4 regions of the Gracilibacillus sp. D59 genome follow, and region 1 is predicted to be linked to each of the others. Evidence: riboswitches for the same ligand, from Rfam matches in the RefSeq annotation. Region 1 holds a riboswitch; each other region holds the start of a gene.
The links. Region 1 has a riboswitch for S-adenosylmethionine ahead of ACTWP4_RS19815 (methionine ABC transporter ATP-binding protein). Riboswitches for the same ligand answer to the same signal wherever they lie in the genome.
Positions count from the first base shown of each region.

Region 2: it holds a riboswitch for S-adenosylmethionine, as region 1 does, so the genes downstream of both, ssuE (NADPH-dependent FMN reductase) here and ACTWP4_RS19815 (methionine ABC transporter ATP-binding protein) in region 1, are expected to answer to the same signal.
Region 3: it holds a riboswitch for S-adenosylmethionine, as region 1 does, so the genes downstream of both, ACTWP4_RS21660 (SDR family NAD(P)-dependent oxidoreductase) here and ACTWP4_RS19815 (methionine ABC transporter ATP-binding protein) in region 1, are expected to answer to the same signal.
Region 4: it holds a riboswitch for S-adenosylmethionine, as region 1 does, so the genes downstream of both, ACTWP4_RS12390 (PLP-dependent aspartate aminotransferase family protein) here and ACTWP4_RS19815 (methionine ABC transporter ATP-binding protein) in region 1, are expected to answer to the same signal.

Region 1 is NZ_JBQQCK010000015.1:59,349-64,946, reverse strand. It holds gene ACTWP4_RS19830 (methyl-accepting chemotaxis protein) at 1-120, shown strand, start outside; gene ACTWP4_RS19825 (MetQ/NlpA family ABC transporter substrate-binding protein) at 183-1,064, opposite strand; gene ACTWP4_RS19820 (methionine ABC transporter permease) at 1,187-1,855, opposite strand; gene ACTWP4_RS19815 (methionine ABC transporter ATP-binding protein) at 1,848-2,873, opposite strand; SAM riboswitch class I at 2,963-3,070, opposite strand; gene ACTWP4_RS19810 (DUF2334 domain-containing protein) at 3,391-5,094, shown strand; gene ACTWP4_RS19805 (DUF2334 domain-containing protein) at 5,192-5,598, shown strand, end outside.
Region 2 is NZ_JBQQCK010000001.1:235,954-241,551, forward strand. It holds SAM riboswitch class I at 75-180, opposite strand; gene ACTWP4_RS01150 (acyl-CoA dehydrogenase family protein) at 274-1,407, opposite strand; SAM riboswitch class I at 1,473-1,581, opposite strand; SAM riboswitch class I at 1,728-1,833, shown strand; gene ssuE (NADPH-dependent FMN reductase) at 1,934-2,479, shown strand; gene ACTWP4_RS01160 (RNA polymerase sigma factor) at 2,636-3,139, shown strand; gene ACTWP4_RS01165 (hypothetical protein) at 3,129-4,007, shown strand; gene ACTWP4_RS01170 (rhamnogalacturonan lyase family protein) at 4,419-5,598, shown strand, end outside.
Region 3 is NZ_JBQQCK010000020.1:5,475-11,072, reverse strand. It holds gene ACTWP4_RS21675 (MFS transporter) at 1-1,148, opposite strand, end outside; gene ACTWP4_RS21670 (MerR family transcriptional regulator) at 1,246-2,079, shown strand; gene ACTWP4_RS21665 (Na+/H+ antiporter NhaC family protein) at 2,396-3,697, opposite strand; gene ACTWP4_RS21660 (SDR family NAD(P)-dependent oxidoreductase) at 3,719-4,483, opposite strand; SAM riboswitch class I at 4,697-4,797, opposite strand; gene ACTWP4_RS21655 (PadR family transcriptional regulator) at 5,094-5,456, shown strand; gene ACTWP4_RS21650 (HAAS signaling domain-containing protein) at 5,443-5,598, shown strand, end outside.
Region 4 is NZ_JBQQCK010000006.1:179,735-185,332, reverse strand. It holds gene ACTWP4_RS12415 (gluconeogenesis factor YvcK family protein) at 1-529, shown strand, start outside; gene whiA (DNA-binding protein WhiA) at 563-1,510, shown strand; gene ACTWP4_RS12405 (HPr family phosphocarrier protein) at 1,612-1,869, shown strand; tRNA gene ACTWP4_RS12400 (tRNA-Arg) at 2,065-2,137, opposite strand; gene clpP (ATP-dependent Clp endopeptidase proteolytic subunit ClpP) at 2,503-3,099, shown strand; SAM riboswitch class I at 3,930-4,045, shown strand; SAM riboswitch class I at 4,119-4,226, shown strand; gene ACTWP4_RS12390 (PLP-dependent aspartate aminotransferase family protein) at 4,316-5,598, shown strand, end outside.

The DNA of each region.
Region 1 (5,598 bases):
GAAAGCTCCGCAACCGCAGAAGAACAATCGGCATCGATGCAGGAAATTACCAACAACGCCAATCAACTCGAAAAATTGTCACAAGATTTAAATCAGCTTATTGGTAGGTTTAAAATATAAATAGGAAAGTGAAGAGGAAGATACAAAAAAGCACCTGGTTAGCCAGGTGCTTTCCGCTTTGCTTATTCAGATACAGGTACTACTGCACCTTCATATTCCTCTTCAATAAATGTTTGGATTTCTTCAGAACGTAATACTTCTACTAATGTGTGAAGAGCTTCGTTATCTTTATCTTCAGCACGTGCTGCAATCACGTTCACGTATGGTGATTTAGAATCTTCTAATATTAATGCATCTTCAGTTGGTACTAGACCTGCTTCGATTGCATAGTTAGTATTGATTGCAACTAATGCATCTGTTTCACGCTCATAGAATTCAGGAAGGAAGCCTGCGTCGATATCAGTATCAAATTCTAGGTTTAATGGGTTTTCCACTATGTCTTTGACAGTTGCATCAACGGCTTCAACATCTTCAGCAATTTTAATAAGTCCTTCTCTTTCAAGCAGTGAAAGAACACGACCATGGTCAGCAACAGAGTTACTCATGATGACAACTGTTCCTTCTTTGATATCATCAATACTTTTAATATTTTGAGAATAGATTCCCATCGGTTCGATGTGAATACCACCGATGTTTACAAAATCAAAACCTTTTTCTGCCATCTGTGACTCTAAATAAGGAATGTGTTGGAAATAGTTTGCATCAAGAGTTCCGCTTGCCAAGTCTTCATTTGGGAATACATACTCTTGGTATATTTCAATTTTAAGTTCAATTCCTTTTTCTTTTAAAATCGGTTTTGCTTTTTCAAGTACTTCAGCGTGTGGTGTACTTGTAGCTCCAACAACAAGTTCTGTTACTTCCTTTTCCTCATTACCTTGTTCAGTTTCCTCTGTTTCTCCAGCGTTGTTACTGTCAGCAGCTTTATCCTCCTCATTTGCTGTTCCACAAGCAGCTAACGCGAATAAAAGTAATGTAGCAAATAATAATGTAAGTAATTTTTTCACAATAGATCATCCCTTCTTAATTTTTTATATTTAGCACGGTGCTAATCGTCCGTAAAACCCCACAAGTAAATCAAAGAAGCTAAGTGGGGATAACGGATGCTAACACCCTGATAAGTCTCACTTTATCTTTTATCTATCGATTTGGATAGTAAATCCCCAATAATTTGAAAAATAAACACAATAATAATAATTAAAATCGTACAAGCTAACACGACATCAAAATTCCAGCGTTGGAAACCTTGTAAGTATGCTAAGTTTCCAAGCCCACCTGCACCAATAACACCAGCCATTGCCGTATAACCTATTAAAGCAATTGCTGTTACTGTTAAACCAGAAATAAGAGCGGGCATCGACTCGGGTAACAATACTTTCAAAATAATCGTATGTGTTTTGGCACCCATTGATTTGGCTGCTTCGATAACCCCTTTATCAACTTCCTTCAAGCCAATTTCAACCAGACGGGCATAGAATGGTGCAGCTCCGACTATTAATGCTGGTAATGCAGCTTTCCATCCTCTGATCGTTCCGATTAAGAAATCGGTAAAAGGAAAGAGTAATAGAATCAATATGATAAAAGGAATGGCACGAAATACGTTTACGATCGTTGCTGTAATGAAATTAATAAAGCGATTTTGCCATAAGTTCCCTGAATCTGTTAGAAATAATAATAATCCAAGTAAAATACCAAAAATTAAAGTACCGAGTATCGCAATGCTCGTCATATAAAATGTTTCTTGCGTGGCTAACCACAAATCCTCCAGTATTACATTAGGGAATAATTCCTTAAGCATGCTTTAACACCTCAACTTCTACACCGGTGTTTTTCATAAATTCGATAGTTTCCTTTAAGATTTCTTTTTCACCGTTAATTTCAATAAATAACGTACCGTAAGCACCTTCCTGTGTAGGTGCAATAGAACCTTGCAGTATATTAACCTCTACATTAAATGTTTTGGCTACCTCACTGATAAGCGCTCGCTTAGCACTGTTTCCAATAAAGTGCAGTTTTATTACTTCACTGTCTTCCCGATCATTAATAAACTCTGTCAATTTTTCCTTATCATGTTCTAAAGGATTAAGCTGCTGTACAAAGCGCTTGGTTGTCTTGGATTGTGGTTTGACGAAAACATTCAGAACATCGCCTGTTTCTACCACTTTTCCATTTTCCATCACGGCAACGCGATGACAAATCTTCTGGATGACATGCATTTCATGTGTAATCAAAATGATGGTCAGCCCTAATTTGTTATTAATAGAAACCAGCAAATCTAAAATATCATCAGTTGTTTCGGGATCAAGTGCAGAAGTTGCTTCATCGCACAATAATACTTCAGGGTCATTCGCCAATGCTCTCGCTATTCCGACACGCTGCTTTTGACCACCACTTAATTGTGAAGGATAAGCATTTTCTTTACCAGAAAGGCCAACGAGATTGATTAATTCCAACACTTTTTCTTTTCGTTTTGTCTTTGATACACCAGCAATTTCCAATGGGAAAGCGATATTTTCAAAAACAGTTCTAGACCATAATAAGTTAAAATGTTGAAAAATCATGCCAATTTTTTGACGCTTTTTTCGTAACTGATGCCCAGCCATTTTCGTGATGTCTTTATCATGGATAACCACAGAACCATCTGTTGGTTCCTCTAATCTGTTGATCAAACGGACAAATGTACTTTTACCAGCACCACTATATCCAATTACACCGAAAATTTCGCCTTTTTCTATATTAAGTGAGACATTATCGACAGCTTGAACTTCTTGCTTTTTTGTTTGATACAGTTTCGACAAATTTTGAATTCGAATCATTCTTTCACACTCCTTCCTTTATTGTGCCGCAAACACAACAAAAAATCCTTTCTGTATTAAGAGGACAGAAAGGATGGTTATTAAATGTCCTCTCATCTTTCAAAGCATAAAAGCTTTGATGGATTTAGCACCTATCAGCTTTAACTGACGGTTGCCGGGTTTCATAGGGCCATTCCCTCCACCACTCTTGATAAGAGCTACCGTATTTAATTGATAAACATCATAATAGCATCACGTGGAAGAATCGTCAATTCTTTTTGAAAAAGTAAAACTATTCAGAAAATTAAAGAACAAAACTTTAATAGATTTACAAAATCTGTCCCGAATGTTTCCTGATCAAAAATTGTAAACCGATTGAACAGAACAAGAGGTAGGTGCGGAACCCATAATTTCCGCATCGTATGTTTAATTACTGCGTTTTTTGCCAAAAAAATATAAAAATATTAATAAAACCCTTGTGTTCTTTATATATTTATTATATGTTCTTTATAACAAACGTTTTAGGAGGGAGAGTAAAATGATTAAGCGATCAAACGGGCAAATGTGTAGTAAAATCATTTTTCTAGGTATCATTATTATTTTGTTGTCAAACCCACTATATGTACAAAGTTCAACTGCAGATAATATAAATGTACTGGTCATTTACTCTTCAGAAGATGGAGAAGTTGATGAGCATCAACGGTTACTAGATCTTCTCATCGGACATTTCACATCATCTATAACTTTTCTCTCTAGCACTGAAGTAGAGGCAAACGATTTGTCAGGAGTAACCCATCTTATATATTACGGTCAAGTGTCTGAAAAATTATCGTCTACTTTAATTGATTCATTACATTCATATAAAGGTCCAATATTGGGGATTGGTCATAATGTCGAACAAATTACTAGCCATTTCTCATATATTGACACAACAGAAAGCAAAATAGTAAATGATGTAGTAATCAAACGAGATACAACGAACACGGTCAAGTTAGATTCACATCCAATAATGGAAATTTCAACAGATAATGATGATGTAGAATCCTTAGTTGAATCAGTCCATGAAGATGTTCATTACCCGTTACTTATAAAGAATAAGGATACGTATTACTATGCCACACCTAACCTATTTCCACCCGTATCCAATTTCTTGGCAGATGAATTACATACATTTTTTGATAGCTTGCATAAGCCATCAACATCTGCACTACTGAGATTAGAGGATGTTCATCCGAGAACAGATCACGAGGAACTAGAGGCGATCGCTAACTTTTTAACTGATAAAAATATTCCTTATATGGTATCTGTTACTCCGGTATATGTGAATCAACAGACGGAAGAAGAATATCATTTGTGGGAAGCACCAAACTTGGTGGAAACATTGAAAGACATGCAGAAGAGTGGAGCGAGTATTGTGCTACACGGTTATACAGATCAATATCAAGATGGCCAAACAGGGGATGGATTTGAGTTTTGGGATGTGGATAAAAATATGCCGGTGATGGAGGAACCGGGAAGCAGAGAATTAATAGAAATAGAAAAACAATCCCTATCAGAGGTAGAAAATAGAAATGAATCAGCCTATATTGAGGAACGTATTAAAAAAGGAATAAAAGAACTCGTGGAATATGATATTTATCCAATTGCATTTGAAGCACCACATTATGCAGTGAGTCAAAATGGCTATCAGGTGATTTCGAAATTTTTCTCTACTTATGTAGGGCAAGTACAGTTAACGGATGAAGATTGGAGGATAATGACTGAATCACCCTATATTACTACCCCGGACTTTTTAAATGGAATGAAGCTTGTACCCGAAACAATTCGCTATATACGTTATGATGACCCAACTTCCATACAAGATATAAAAAAACGTATTGACGAATTTACGATTGTTCGTGATGGGATAATTGGTGGTTTTTATCATCCATTTTTAGGATTAGAAGGTCTAAAGGATTTAGTGCGCGAGATGGAGGAGATTCCTAATCTTGAGTGGATTGACCTTAGTGAAATGGAGCATAAAGTAAAAGTCGATCAAGAGATGTATACTATTAAAAATGGAAATGTAATTACTCCAGATATAGAAGAAAAGACTAAAAAAGAGAAAAGTAGTTTGTTTGAGAATTATCTAAATCAAGTATCAAGTACAAATATATTGTGGGTTTCAATTGGGGCAGGCTTCATACTAATTCTAGTCCTTATAAATTATCTTTTGTTAGGAAGAACCGAAAAAAATCTTTAAGAAGTATATATTTTTTTGTTTTTCCGTTCTTTAATAAGAACGAAAATACCGAAAGGAGGTAATAATCATTCGTTATATGTTATGGATGCTACCCATTATGATTCTAAGCTTTTTTATTATAATAGCCCCTCAGCAAATAAGTGCTGAAAATAAAGATGAACTAGCAGTCTTGGTTGTTTACAGTTCTGTAAGTGGAACGGTAGACGAACATCAGAGGTTACTTGATATGCTACTAGGTCATTTTACATCCACTATTGAATTTAAACATACTTCAGAGGTTACCACAGCAGATTTTGAGAATGTCACCCATGTATTTTATTATGGGCGAACGAAAGAACGTTTATCAACAGATTTTAAACGTATGATCAATCAATTTAACGGAACATTGGTTGTTTTAGGGAATAATGCTGATCAGCTTGGAGAACAGCTTTCATTTGTTGAATTTGAGTCAGAGCAGTTAATTACCAAAATAACGCTTACAAGTAATGAAGAGAAGTCCATTAG
Region 2 (5,598 bases), on a different contig from region 1:
CTCATTACACTAATAAAAAAAAGCCTCTTCTAAGAAAAGAAGAGACTTTTTTAATACTTAACAGTCCTATTCTTTTCTTATCTTTCAAGCATTAAGCTTGCTGGAATTGGCACAGTACTTTCATTCAAGTCTGTTGCCGAGGCTTCCAAGGGCCAGTCCCTCCACCTCTCGCGATAAGAAAACGAGTTCGCTATAAAATTATAGTTAACAATGTAACTTTTTTGTAGATAATTGTCAATCATTATTTTACATTTTTGTTATAAAGCACTAACTTTAATCCAATACACTTTTCGCTAAATTATAGACAATAGCATCATCTGTCGGCGGATTATGTAATCCAGCACGGACATCGCGATAATGTCGTTGCAATGGATTTTTAGCAGACAAGCTTCTTGCTCCAACAATTCTCATTGCCAAGTCCACGATATTGTTCGCACTATTGGTGACAATGTGTTTAGCTGCTTGTAAGGACGGGCCAAGTTCTGCTCGTTTATCCGGTTGTTCTACCCATTTTGTCGCAACAGCATATAACACTTCCCGTGCTTTAAACAATTCCAATTCGATTTCCCCAATTTTCCTACGGACTTCTGGTACTTCCTTAATCGGACCAGGCAATGTATTCGGTTGGAAAGTAGAGGCAAAATGGATCGCATAATCCCTTGCAGCTGCAGCTACTCCTAAATAAACAGCAGGAATTTGTAAGTACCATCCTTTAGGAAAAGGCTTCTTCGGATCTTCTTGAAATAATAAGTCATCCTTTGCTACCAACACATTATCTAAAATTAAATCATCACTTTTCGTCGCCTTCATAGAAATACTGTCCCATGTTTCCTCCACTCGAACACCAGGTAATTTATGATCAATAAGTACATAGCCTTTTTTACCAGTTCGATTGACGTCCACCGTGACAATCGAATAATCAAGTGCGACAGCCATAGAAGTAAATGACTTTGAACCATTGATCTTCCAGCCATTCCCTTCTTTTTCAGCAACAGTAGTCGGAATACCACCGCGGGAGGGGCTGCCAGTAGCTCTTTCTGTTTGAGCTAAGTTTAATAATGCCTTTTTCTCCACTACTAACCGGCACACTTTGGCAAAGCTTTCTTCACTCCAATTACGATCCTCTGCTTGTTCTAATAACACTCCTAATTGCCAGCCTAGTGATAATGCTGTAGGTGCATCCCCTTTTGCCAATGTCTCCTGAATTTGCAAGAATTGATATAGATTAAGCCCTTCTCCTCCATACTCCTTTGGAATGGTTAAGGATAAAAAGCCACTCTTCTTCAAATCCTCAAAGTTGGCATACGGAAAACTTGCTTCTGCATCGATCAGCTCAGCTCTTTCAGCGAAAATGTCAGCTAATCTTTTTGCTTCTAGTTGATGGTTTGTTTCAATTATCTGTGTCACTTGATTCCCCCTTAATAAAAAAATCCTGCTTTTCAATGAGAAAAACAGGATAACCCGTAAATGTAATCTCATCTATCAGACATTTCGTCTGCTGGAAGTAGCACCATACTTTGTTTAATAAAGTGGTTGCTGCAGGATCAACGGACCAGTTCCTACCCTGACTCTTGATAAGCTTTGAAAATATGAAATTAAGAACTAATTTACACAGGTTACATGTTTTTGTCAACCTTATATTCAGAAAAGAAGGAATTTTCAGAAAACCCTTGACAGTTATTTTTATGTTCTGTATAGTGTGACTTAACTTCATAAACGAAAAAGTTTTCTTATCCAGAGAGGTGGAGGGACTGGCCCTTTGAAGCCTCGGCAACAGACTTAAGTGAAAGTACTGTGCCAATTCCAGCAAGCTTGATGCTTGATAGATAAGAAGAGCGGACTTAATTAATCAATATCTACCCTCTTCTATCTTTATAGAAGAGGGTTTTTTTCATTTATTTGCCTATAATTTAACGAAAAGGGGTTTTACATCATGTCTGAAATTATTTTATTATCCGGAAGCCCGTCGATTAGTTCCAGAACAGATTTAGCTTTACAATATGCTGCACGAACATTCGAAGCGAAAGGATTAACTACTACCTATCTTTCTATTCAGGATATACCAGCTGAAGTGTTATTCAAAGCACAATTTGATCATCCAAAAATCCAAGAGGTAACAACACTAATTCGCAAAGCAAAAGCTGTCGTTATCGGTTCACCTGTTTATAAAGCGTCTTATTCCGGTGTCTTAAAAACATTACTCGACTTATTACCACCAGATGTTTTACAAGAAACACCCGTTTTACCAGTCATGACTGGAGGAAGTGCAGGACACTTATTAGCTATTGAATATTCATTAAAACCGTTAATCGCCACTTTAAAAGGGCAGAGTCTGCAAGGGGTTTATGTCATCGACAAATGCATCGACAAACAACAACCAACTGACCCAATCGTTGACTATGACACCAAGCAACGCCTGCAAAACCAAATTACTCAACTAACTACAACCCTTGAACAACAAACACAACCCACTTTTTAATGTGGTATTAGGAAACTGTCTAACAACACTTTTAATCAAGAAAGGTTCTTTTCATGAGGACCTTTCTTTTTTTATGCGGAAAGTGTAATGTTTTCGTATAAACGTCGTCTTATAAGTAAAGAACAACCAAAGACAAACTAACAGGGAGGTCACGGAATGGATGAAGAGTTAATTACAGATTGGTTTGATGCTTATGCTGATGATGTGTACCGTTTTTTGGTCTATTATACATCCACATCAGATGTCGAAGATCTGGTACAAGAAGTATTCATTAAAGCAATCGATCGATATGATTCTTTCAAAGGGGATTCCAGTCCCAAGACTTGGTTAATCTCCATTGCTCGAAATTTGGCGATAGATGAAGCAAGAAAACAAAAACGAAAAGACTGGCGAAAGCTGATTAAGACCTATGAGGATAAAATCGACATCTCCCCAGAGGACAAACATCTTTTAACTGAAAAAAAGCTGGAGCTGCACAGAGCAATTGCAAAACTCAAGCACGACTATCGGGATGTCGTTATCCTTCGTGGAATTGAGGAGTTATCTGTATCTGAAACAGCAAACATTTTAAAATGGTCTGATTCAAAAGTTAGAGTAACATTTCATCGTGCTTTGAAGGCTTTGAAACTGCAAGTGGAGGAGGTTTATTATGAGTCATAATGAAGACGAATTAATAAAGGAGTTAAAAGATTTGAAAACTAATGCCCAGTTAGATCCACATAAAAAAGAATCGATGAAAATGGCTCTACAAAAACACGCAAAGAAAAAACGGACTAAATCGACTGCCAAACAAACATTTATCTGGTTTTCTACTGCTGCTGCAATCTTGGTTTGCGGGGTACTTGTCTACACTATGATCAACACAGACCAAATTACACTACCAGCAGATGACAACCAATCAAATGAAGAGATTGGTAATGCTGGAGAGGATACAAAAAATCCTAATGATATGGAAGGTTTAAGTGTGGACGAGACGGAAGATAAGGATGATATGACTATACCTGGTCAGGATAAAACACCTGATAAGGGAGAAAATGATAATGAAGATGTCAGCCCACAAGATTTTAAAGTTAATAGGATAGGTGAAGAAACACAAACTATCAGCATTGAAGGAACGGAAGAAAACACAAAAGTATATAAATATCGAATGGAACCATATGGCATTGAATATAAGGTTGATGAATATTTTAGTAAGTATGCTATCGAAGGAACTACTGTAAGGTACCATGACGAAAGCGATAAATATGCATCGATTCGATTATACGTGGAAGAAAATGCAATGATAGAAGAACTTGCAACAGAATTTCAAGCGCAATATAGCGAAAAGTTCGACAATGTAAGTGAAATCGAGGAACCAAAAGATGGTAATAATCCCTATTCAGGATTAACATTTCGTGCTAAAAATCAGCATCAAGGCTATTATCTTTATCAAATCGAAGACAATGTGCTCGTAATTCAGTACGAATACGCTATAGAAGCTGGTGATGGAATGGCACGTCTTCAATCATTAATTGAATCTATTCGGTAATATGAAACTCCAGCATATAAGTTTATGTTGGAGTTTTGTTATTCTCTTAACAGTTTATCCATTTACAGTAATAGTCTCACAGTATTGTTCTACTTTAGATGGCAATTGATAAACACCAAAAACTAGATTTCTTTGTATAAAAAACAGACATTTCCTTGACGAATTTATCCCACTTCTCTAATCTATAATGTAATCAAGTAATCCGGATTCTTGATTGAAATCTATACCGCCTCAAAAATGTAAGCGTTGTCATCACATAGACCTATGACTTATGGACCAACTAAATAGCCTATAAAGGTGGTGATATATATAAAGTGAGACTGTGATGAAGACCCAACTGTATTCTCTCACCATAGAATCCTCAAAAAGTAATCCATTTCATCCCAATAAAATAGGAGGTTTTTTCTTTTGATGAAGAAAATTTCCATCGCCCTAATAACTGTATTAGTGGTTAGTCTACTTCCAACCAATTTACCAGATTCTATTCAAGCAGAAACAAATGACGGTTATTTATTCGACTTCGGCTCAGCAGATAGTCCTGTTGCTGATGGCTACACACAAGTGTCCAATACCTTACTTTATGATGAGGAAAGAGGTTACGGATTAAGTAAGACAGTTGATTATCGTGACCGTGGTAACCCTGATGACGTACGTCGCGACTTTATTATTAACTCCGACTATTCTTTCACTTTGGATATACCAAACGGAGAGTATTTCCTACGCATTATAGCTGGTGATGATATTGCCTTCAATCGTTCAAGCTTTGTCATCAATGGCGAGGATTACGGCAATATCACCTCAAATGGTGGTGAATATGCTGAGTTAACTACTGATGTAACAATTACCGATGGAAAATTAACCATCGATATCGGTGAAAATGGACGAATTAACGGGCTAGAAATTGTTTCAATGGAACAAATTGATAGTCTAAAAGTTGACTCCATTTCCTACACAGCTGACAGTGAAGTAGCTTTGTCATGGCAAAGTGATCCAAACGCCAGTCATTATAATATTTATCGCAAAGGAGAAAATGACGAAGACTTCAAGAAAATAGATGAAGTAACAGAGGCAACTTATACTGATACTAGCGTTGAATTAGGTTACTCTTACACATATGCGGTAACACTTGTGCATTCATCTGGTATCGAGTCAGAAAGAAGCAATGAAGTATCCGCTTCGATAATCAATGAGGATGTGGACAAACCTCAACCTCCAAGTAATTTGTCAGTAAGTAATGCCGAGCTCGATAACGTTACTTTAAGCTGGGATGCCGTCGATAATGCTAGTCTTTATTATGTATATCGTGCTAATTTTAACCCAGACGATTATCCAGAAGGTGCTGTCGAATTTGAAAAAATCGGGACTACTTCGGATACAAGCTTTACCGATGATTCCATTTTAACGTATAATGCCTACTATTATCAGGTTCGTACTGTAAATGAAGGCGGCATTTCAAATCCATCCAATAAAGTGGAATCTCCAATTACCGAAGTTCAAAAACGCCAGATGGAACAACTTGATCGCTCGTTAGTCGCAGTTGAATCGGACGACGGGGTGTATGTAGGCTGGAAGACACTTGGTACTGATCCGA
Region 3 (5,598 bases), on a different contig from region 1:
ATCACTCCTGATACAAGAAGAATTAATTGGATGTTCATTCCTGCTGAAGCTAGCGCACTGACAACACCGTATGCAATTGGATCGAAACCATTCATTGCCAAGAATATAATACTCATTACCCTTCCCATTATCCGATTTTCTGTATTTTCCTGAGCCGCTGTAAAAAATGGCACAAACACAAAAGCAATCGAAAATCCTATTAGGAACAAAATGGCTGTCAGGAACATTAAATTAGTAGCAAAACTAAAAATAATTAATGATGTCAATGATGCAAAAAGACCCATCAAAGACGTAAATCCTTTGCGCTTCACTTTTATAATACTCATCATCAATGTCCCTATTACCATACCGCTTCCTAAACTGACTTCCATGAAACTTAAATTAATGGGTGTTCCGCCAAGAAGATCAACTAACAGCGGCATCGCAATTTGTAGTCCACCAAATATAAAGAAATTTAAAGTAATCAGCACAATGATCCCTGTCAGCAAAAATGTAGAAGATTTCATATAAGCTATACCTTCACGAAAATCTTCTAAAGTGCTTTGATTTCCTTCATGCTCAACTGGATCTTCCTTAATAAAAGGCGGGAACACGACAAGAGCAGATAGCAGAACCAAAACTGTTGCAACAAAGTAACTTGTCGCTATATCACTTGTTTCCATGATAACTCCCGCAAGAATCGGCCCAATAATAAAAGATATTTGATCAATACCTTGAAAATAAGCATTTGCTTGCTGTAATTGCGATTTTTCTACTACTTTTGGTATTAATGATGAGCTCGCCGGCCCGAAAAATGCATCTAGCATACCAAATACGCCTACCGTAACAAATAATAATGCTAGGGTCATAGAGTCACTTGCAACAAGCCAGTAAATACAAAACAAAACCAATGCCTGAAGCAAGTTAGTACCAAACATAATGGTAGTTTTTTTATATTTATCTGCCAACACTCCACCAAATGTGATTAAAATTAATCGTGGGACAGTTGCCGTAATTAAAGCAATTCCTAAGACACCTGCTGAATCAAGTACATTTATGATATACCAAGACGTGGTTGTCAAAAACATACTAAAGCCCACAATCGCAAAAATACCAGCAACTAACAATAACATATATGTTCGATTACGAAAGATTGATTGTTTCATCATTATTTCTCCTTCATCCTTAATTCCAACACGTAATTCGTTGTACTAGATCATCTTATGGTATATAGTAACTATATAGTCAAGAGTGGAGAGATAAAAAATGAAGGAAAAAAATATTAAATATTTCACAACTGGTGAATTTGCGAAGCTATGTAAAGTAAACAAACAGACACTTTTTTATTACGATCAAATCGGACTTTTATCACCTGTATACAAAAATGAAAAAGGCTACCGGTATTATTCCATTCGCCAATTAGAGTTATTCACGGTCATTAGTTTGCTAAAGGATCTTGGCATGTCCTTACCAGATATTCGACGATATGTTGAACATAAATCACCTGAAAAATTTCTATCCATCATGTACCAACAGAAGGAAAAAGTAGCGAAACAACGAATGGAGATTGAAATGAAGGAGAAGATGATTGATGCACAGATTGAATTAATGAATACTGCATCAAATCTTAACTTTGATCAAGTTAAAGTAGAACGATTACCAGAACAAACATTTTATTTAAGTAAAAATATCGAAAATATTACGGATGAAGAATTCTTTGGGGTGTTCTCAGACTTTCTAGATGAATTGTACAAATACCATCTTGATACAGGACATCCTATAGGTGGCTTAACAAAACGCGAACAAATGTTGAAAGGTGAATTCACGAATTACAGTTATTTATATATTAAGCAACCACATCCAACGAAGGATAATCCCTATTTTAAAACAGTGCAAGGTGACTTTTTAATTGGCTATCATGTAGGAGAAGATAAAAAAATACATCATACATATGAACGACTATTGTCAGAATTGGATCGGTTAAATTTAGATATGGGTAATTATGCATTAGAAGAATATATTTATGACACAGTGGTAAAAGACAGTGAGGAACAATACGTCACGAAAATTATGATTCATGTCAATCGGAAAGAAAAGTAAATAAGAAAAGCGCAGAGCGCCCGCCTAGAAACGTAGCGACTGGAGCTAATCAACTGAGATAAAGGAATCACTGAGAAAAGCGAACCGATGATGACTTTCACCCAAGGGTATAAGGGCGACTAAGCCTCTGGCTTCACCAATCGGCAAGTCTTCTTTATCGTAGGCGATTCGTGAAGTCGCCTAGTTTTTGGGCGCTCGGAGCTAGACATCCGCGCAAATTTTATGCTTTCTTTACTTATAAAAGAAAGCTAACAAAATCGAATATAGGATTTTGTTAGCTTTTTCTTACACAATATTAGTATAGCCTTACTTTTCCTTATGAAATTGTTTTACTTTTTATTCGAGGAAATCCAATCAAAATCGCTACAATGCCACAAATACCTAGTAATACCGGATAGAAGGAATATGGCATGATGCTTAATGGAGATATGGAAGCAAGACCGGCAACGGCAAGCATCTGGCCACCATATGGTACGATACCTTGCCATGACGCAGCAAAAACATCAAGGATACTGGCCGATTTCCTCGGATCGATTTGATATTTGCTGGCAATGTTTTTAGCTAACGGACCAGTCATAATGATCGAAATCGTGTTATTGGCAGTACTGATATCTGCGACGCTGACAAGTCCAGCAATACCAAATTCAGCACCTTTTTTCGATTTAATCCGACTTGTAACAAAATTCAAGAGATAATCGATCCCGCCATTGTGCTGAACAATGCCAATTATTCCACCAATAAATAAGGCAACAATCGCGATATCTTCCATGTTGATAATCCCTTGAGAAGCGGCCTGAATTAAACTTGTTCCCGTATAAGATCCGTCGATCAAACCAATCACACCAGCTAAAATGATTCCGCCGGTTAATACTATTAGCACATTCACTCCTAGGATCGCAACTATTAATACGATAATGTATGGTAATACTTTTACAATATTATATGAATAGTCCTCCAATGCATTGACATGGCTGCCTGATGTAATAATCCATAAAATGATGGCAGTAATGATCGCACCAGGAAGTACAATGAAAAAGTTCGTCTTAAACTTATCACTCATCGACGTATTTTGTGTTCGTGCAGAGGCAATCGTTGTATCAGAAATCATGGATAAATTATCACCAAACATAGCCCCACCAATAACTGTAGCCATCGCTAACGCCATTGGTATATCAGTTTGTTCTGCAATTCCAATACCAATGGGTGCAAGTGCTACTACAGTACCCATCGAAGTCCCCATCGTAATGGAGATAAAACACCCAATTATAAATAGCCCTACCATTAATAGATTTGCAGGAAGAAGTGAAAGACCCAAGTTTACTGTTGCATCAACAGCACCCATTCCCTTTGCAACTTCTGAGAAAGCTCCTGCCAGCACAAAAATAATAACCATTAAAATAATATTTTCATGCCCGACACCTTTCGTAAACACTTCTATTCTTTTTGATAATTTTTCTTTATGATTCATGGCAATAGCTACCGCCGAAGCGATGACAACTGCTACATTAATAGGCATATTGGAAAAATCTTGTGTAATAATTCCAGTACCGATAAATAATAAAACAAATATAAGTAATGGTAATAGCGCGAATGCATTACCCTTTGACTGTTGTGTCACTCTTAATCCCCCTAAATAAAATTAGTGCATGGTCATGCCGCCAGTAACATTAATGGCTTGACCTGTCATATAGTCAGAATATGTTGAAGCTAGAAATATAACGACATATGCGACATCTTCTGGTGTTCCAGTTCTGCCAAGTGGTACCTGTGAGAAATCCTCTTCCTTAATCGCTTCTTTATCCAGCCCTCTTAATTTTCCACCGATAACTCGTTCTCTCTGTTTCATACTTGTTTCCACAATTCCTGGACATACAGCATTGACATTAATCTGGTCTTGTGCAAGCTCCAATGCCATCACTTTGGTCAATCCAATCACTGCATGTTTTGAAGCAACATAACTCCCCATTAACCGATAACCATTTTTACCAGCTTGTGAAGCTATATTGATAATTTTGCCGCCATCACCTTGATTCCTCATCTTTTTCGCCACGGTCTGACTAGATAATTGGACACCTTTGGCATTTACCTCCATAGTCTTGTCCCAATCTTCTTCTTTGATGTCGACAAAATAATCCATCGTAGAAATTCCAGCATTATTTACTAATATATCAACTTTGCCAAAATATGATATTACCTGATCAACCATCTTTTCTACATCGTTTTTATCAGTAACATCTGCCTGAATAAATAGCAAATCGTCTTCATTTCTATGGTGACTCTTATGAATATCAACAACTGCAACTTTTGCTTTAGAGTATCGTAAAGCATCGGCAATAGATTTACCAATACCATTTGCACCACCTGTTACGATTGCAACTTTGCCTGTTAGATCCATAGTAAACATGGGCTAACCTCCTATATAAAGTGAGACTATGATCAGTGTGGTTTTGCCCCCCACAGATCATTAGCGAAACTTACCAGGGTGTTAACGTTTGTTATCCCTAAACTTATCCTTGTGTTACTTGAAGTGGAGGTCTTACATACGGTTAGCACCGTGATAAAAATAAAAAAGACCACTTCCAAAAAAGAAGAGGTCAGTAAAATTCTTTATTCGCTCTTCTTATCTATTAGCTAATCGCTACTGGAATTGGCACATTGCTTATTAGAGCTGTTGCCGAGGTTTCGTAGGGCCAGTCCCTCCACCTCTCTGGATAAGAATATTATTCAATTGTGAAATACTATTAATTTACAATTAGAAGACGATAAAGTCAAGTATTTTAATTGGAATTGTTATATTTGAAGAAGATTCTTATATGTTCACTTAATGAAAATTCTTAATTATACCCTTGATATTATGAGTGCACATGAAGAAAAGAATTCTTGCGCCTGTTAGCTTCATACTGTCAAAACACTAACTATGTTATAAATATAATCAAATATTTTGAGGTAAACAACAATATGCACTTTACAATAGTGTGCGTCATACACTATACTGAATGTAGGAGTTGATAAACATGAATGACGCTAAAGGATATATGGATAAATTAATGCAAGAATTGCGCCGTGGTACGATTACGATTGGTGTGCTGAGTCAATTATCAGAACCTCAATATGGATATTCACTTGTTACCAGACTCGAAGAAAAAGGAATTCATGTAGAACCTGGCACACTTTATCCACTATTAAGAAGATTAGAAAAACAAGGGCTACTTGAAAGTAAGTGGGACACAAATGAAGCAAGACCACGTAAATATTACTTATTAAGTGAAACCGGAAAAGAAGTATACGAACTGCTGATCGTTGAATGGCAACATATCGTACAGAGCATGAGTAATGTTATTGACATTAAAGGAGGAAAAAAAGATGGAGATGATTGATCGTTATATTTATGCTGTAACACAGAAGCTCCCACAATCACAACGGGAGGATATTGCAGAAGAACTCCACAGTTTAATTGAGGATATGTTGGATGAACGAGTCCAAAGCAAGAATATTACGGATGATGATGTGGAAGAAGTA
Region 4 (5,598 bases), on a different contig from region 1:
TGAAGTTGTAGTTGGGGAGTCCAATATTCCGAAAGCTAACAAACGTATTAAACGTGTTTTTTTAAAACCGAATCCGGTACTTCCTTTACCTGAAGCAGTTTCGGCCATTGATGAAGCAGATTTGGTTGTGATTGCACCTGGTAGTTTATATACAAGTACATTACCAAACCTGATCGTACCGCAAATTGGGGAGGCATTGCGCAATACAAAGGCAAAAGTTGTCTATGTCTGTAATGTTATGACACAAGCTGGTGAAACTAGTCATTATACAGCCTCAGATCACGTACAGGCAATCATGGACCACATCGGTACTGGATGTCTTCGATCCGTTATTGTTCACAATAAAACGATCGCTCGTGACGTGCAAATGGTTTATGCCGAGGAAAATGCTGAACCGGTAAAATATGATCTTGATAAATTACACCAAATGGGCTTGGAAATTATTGAAGAAGACATTGTGAAAGAATTAAATAATTCACTTCGTCATGATACGGACAAAGTAGCAAAAGTGTTATATTCGTTAATGTAGGCATTAGCGACTGGAAAGAGGGGAGGGAGAAAGTTGTCGTTTGCAGCAGATATAAAAAAAGAGTTAACGAAGATCGAAAGTGATGATTGTTGTCAACAGGCAGAGTTAGCAGCATTGATCCGCATGAATGGTGCTATTTCTTTTTCCAAAAATCATTATTCTTTAGATGTACAAACTGAAAATGCAGCAATTGCGCGTCGTATTTATACGTTAATTAAATCAATTTACCAAATACCAGTAGAATTATTAGTAAGAAAAAAAATGAAATTGAAAAAAAATAACGTCTATATCGTTCGGATGAATGAAGGCGTAGAGGAAATGCTTCAAGACATGGAAATATTAGCAGAACCACTACAATTTATTCGTACGATTTCTAAAAAATATACTAAAAAGCAATGTTGCCGAAGAGCTTATTTGCGCGGTTCTTTTTTAGCTGGAGGATCGGTTAATAATCCAGAAACTTCTTCCTATCATTTAGAAATATATAATTTTCATGAAGAGCACAATCAATCATTGTGTGATTTATTAAATGAATATAATCTACATGCTCGGATTTTGGAACGTAAAAAAGGATTTATCACTTACATTAAAGAAGCTGAAAAAATTACCGAATTCTTAAATTACATCGGAGCACATCAAGCATTATTTAAATTCGAAGATGTAAGAATCGTACGTGATATGAGAAATTCTGTGAATCGATTAGTGAATTGTGAAACAGCCAATTTAAATAAAACGATCGGTGCCGCATTTAGACAAGTAGAAAATATCCGTTTTATCGACAAGACAGTGGGGCTAGATGCCTTACCTGATAAGTTGCAGGAAATCGCAAGGCTGAGAATGGAACACCAAGATATTTCCTTGAAGGAACTAGGTGAAATGGTTTCTGGAGGAAAGATTAGTAAATCTGGTATCAATCACCGCCTCAAAAAAATTGATAAATTTGCAGATCAATTACGAAATGAAGAATTGACGATGAAATAAATAAGAGGAGGATTTTTCCTCCTCCATTATTTATAAGAATAAGATAAGCTATCCAATAGTACAATTAAATGATAGCGCTTACTAAACGGGAGGGGTTTAGCATGTTAGAGAAAGAAGTGGTTATTGCAGTAGATCCGGGATTACAAGCAAGACCGGCGGCTCAATTTGTACAAAAAGCAAATAGTTTTACTTCCGAAATTTTCATTGAAAAAGACAACAAACGGATTAACGCTAAAAGTATTATGGGTTTAATGAGTCTGGCTTTATCAAAAGGACATACAATTAAAATCATTACAGATGGTAATGATGATCAAGAAGCATTAGACGAACTGGTTAATTTTGTCGAAGGTAAAAAGTAATATAACAGCTAGCTATCGAGAAAGTGAAAAGATGATTAACAATTAACACTGCCTCTTGCAGTGTTTTTTATTGTAAAAAAGCAAATATCGCAATATTTTTGGAGCGAGTAGAAAAGGATTAGAAATGATAAAAAACACTTCCCAGTCTGATTCAGAACGTGAGAAGTGCATTTGGAGCTTACCTGTTATTATAAGCGCGCCCGGAGGGATTCGAACCCCCGACACATGGTACCGGAAACCATTGCTCTATCCCCTGAGCTACGGGCGCATAAAGTGTGACTTCTGTCAGTGGAGTTTTTGCGTCCACTGGTGGTTAACGAAATTTATCAGGTTTTTAACGCCCTTTATCCCCCACTAAGCTTATTTGATTACTTGAACTATGAGATGTGGGATTTTACGTGCGATTAGTACCATGATAAAATGCGACAAGAATAATTATAGCGAATCGCACGTATAATTTCAATACATAAATCAAACTTTGAATATTTGAACTTAAAGGTTTAAATCGTTATGGTTAAGGGTAGGATGAAATTAGAAAATCAAATCGTTTGACCTTTTTTGACCATTCGGTTAAGATAAAAATAGTTAAAATTCATGATTGAAAAAAGCAAGTGTTAAAAGGAGGAATTTTTCATGAACTTAATCCCTACAGTTATTGAACAAACCAACCGAGGCGAACGTGCATATGATATTTATTCACGCCTTTTAAAAGACCGAATTATTATGTTAGGCAGCGGAATTGATGATAATGTGGCAAACAGCATCGTTGCACAAATGTTATTTTTAGCAGCAGAAGATCCAGATAAGGATATTTCACTATACATCAACTCACCGGGTGGTTCTATTACAGCAGGTATGGCGATTTATGATACAATGCAATTTATTAAACCAAATGTATCAACGATCTGTATTGGTATGGCAGCATCTATGGGTGCATTCTTATTAGCGGCTGGTGAGCCTGGTAAACGTTATGCGCTACCAAACAGTGAAGTGATGATTCACCAACCATTAGGTGGTACACAAGGGCAAGCGTCTGATATTCAAATCCACGCGAACCGTATCATCGAAATGCGTAAAAAGTTAAATCAAATTCTTGCAGACCGCACTGGTCAACCAATAGAAGTAATCGAAAAAGACACAGACCGTGATAATTTCATGCCAGCTGAAAAAGCAAAAGAGTATGGTCTAATCGATAAAGTAATGGAAAAGAAACCAACTGACTTAAATTAAAGAACAAAAAGTGGCGGAACTAACCGCCGCTTTTTTTATAAGTGGAAAGTGTATAACTGTTGGTATCACAGGGTTTTTGTATCTTATTTATGTTTAAAAAGTGTAATAAATAAAGATATAGTTGACTAGTCATGTTGTTTATGATGAAAGTTTAAGTGTGCAAGCCACCCGCTGCGGCTGACCGTTTCGCTTTCCAAGGGGCATGCTCTTCAGCTAACTTTTGCAGGAGGAGTTCGCTCCTGCAAAAGTGGATCTTCAGATCATGCTATTCCCTTAGGAGTCGAAACGGTCGGCCTCCGCTATACCTTTTTTTACAACGAATATCAGAAAAAGTATATTGGTTTTAGAACCATTTGAGTGATGCAAATGCCATATTTTTGCACGTTTACAGGGATAATAACCCAAGTTGCTAGGTCTGACAAATGTTGTAGCGCATGCATTAAGCGAAGGCGCCCACTTCAACTCCTGTGGGACTCGTTTGCCCTGAAGATCCACTTTTTTTGAGCGGCTTTTGCTCGAAAAAGTTAGCTGAAGGGCAAACCCCACGGAAAGGGGAGTGGACAGCCGGAGTGGTGATCAAATGGTCGATATATTTCATAATGGCTACCAACCTCCACAGACCTCATCTTTAATCAGAATGTAACGAAGCCTACGTAGAAATAATTTTTACGAGAGTAGCCGGTAAAATCAAAAAGTTGAACTGGTGCTTATTTGGAGGCCTCACTTAATTTGCATTAATTTTCAGAAAACATGTTGACATCATGTGGTCATCATGCTAAAGTATTATTTAACGATAGCAAAATACGAGTAAACAACTCGGAATTATATACTTCTTATCGAGAGAGGTGGAGGGATTGGCCCTATGAAACCTCGGCAACCATTAAATGAAACGTCATTTAATACAGGTGCCAATTCCACTAAGCATTAACGCTTAGAGAGATAAGAGAGCGAATAGTAATATTCCAGTCTCTCTATCTCAATATAGAGAGACTTTTTTAGTGGACAATTAAATAATGGAACTCTTATCCAGAGAGGCGGAGGGACTGGCCCGATGATGCCCAGCAACCATTAAGCAACGGCTTAAAAGGTGCTAATTCCTGCAGGATACTTATCCTGAAAGATAAGAGGAAGACTACTGTTATGTCAGTTAAGCCTTCTTCTTATTGAAGAAGGCTTTTTGAATATTCAGAAACTTGACTTGGGGAGGAAATAAATAATGACTGATTACAAACGTTCTACTTACGATCCGGAAACAATTCATTTACATGGAGGGCAAGCGCCAGATCCGACAACAGGTTCACGAGCAGTACCGATCTATCAATCTACTTCTTATGTGTTCCACGATACAGAGCACGCAGAAAGATTGTTTTCACTTGATGAACCAGGAAATATTTATTCCAGAATAGGTAATCCAACGGTAGATGTTTTTGAAAAAAGAATGGCTCTTTTAGAAGACGGGGTTGCAGCTGTCGCAACAGCTTCAGGGATGTCAGCTATTACCCTATCGATCTTGAATCTAGCAAGTGCAGGGGACGAAATTGTCGCAGGTGTTAACTTATATGGTGGAACATACAATTTATTTAATGTAACACTCCCACGCTATGGCATTAATGTTAAATTCGTTGACCCAACAGACCCTGAAAATTTCAAAGAAGCCATTACAGATAAAACAAAAGCCGTATATGGTGAAATTATCGGTAACCCAGGCTTACAAGTATTAGATGTAGAAGAAGTATCTGCAATTGCACATGATGCAGGCATACCATTAATCATTGATAATACTTTTGCTACACCGTTCGGCTGTAAACCGATCACGTTAGGAGCAGATATTGTTGTTCACTCTGCTACAAAATGGATCGGTGGTCACGGTACATCAATTGGTGGAATCATTGTCGATGGTGGACGTTTTAACTGGAATTCTGAAAAATACCCAGCTTTTACTGAGCCAGATCCAAGCTACAATGGCATCCGTTATGCGGTGGATTTCGGAACATTGGCATTTATTACAAAAGTTCGTGTTCAATTATTGAGAGACTTTGGTGCTGCACTTAGTCCGTTTAATGCCTTTCAATTATTACAAGGTTTAGAAACATTGCATATTCGTATTGAACGACATAACCAGAACGCATTGGAGCTTGCAGAATACTTAAATGAACATGAAGCAGTGGAATGGGTGAGATATCCTGGGCTTGAAAGTCATCCATCTCATGAGTTAGCAAAACGAATCTTAAACAATGGTTTTGGATCAATCATTGTATTTGGTATAAAAGGTGGACGTGATGCAGGCCGCGATTTAATCAATAATGTTGCACTATGGTCCCACGTTGCCAACGTTGGGGATGCGAAATCATTGATTATCCACCCAGCTTCAACAACACATCAACAGCTGACAAAAGAAGAGCTAGATAACACAGGTGTTACAGAAGAATTAGTTCGTTTATCTGTAGGGATTGAGTCAGTAAGAGATATTAGAAATGATTTAGATCAAGCACTTGTAAA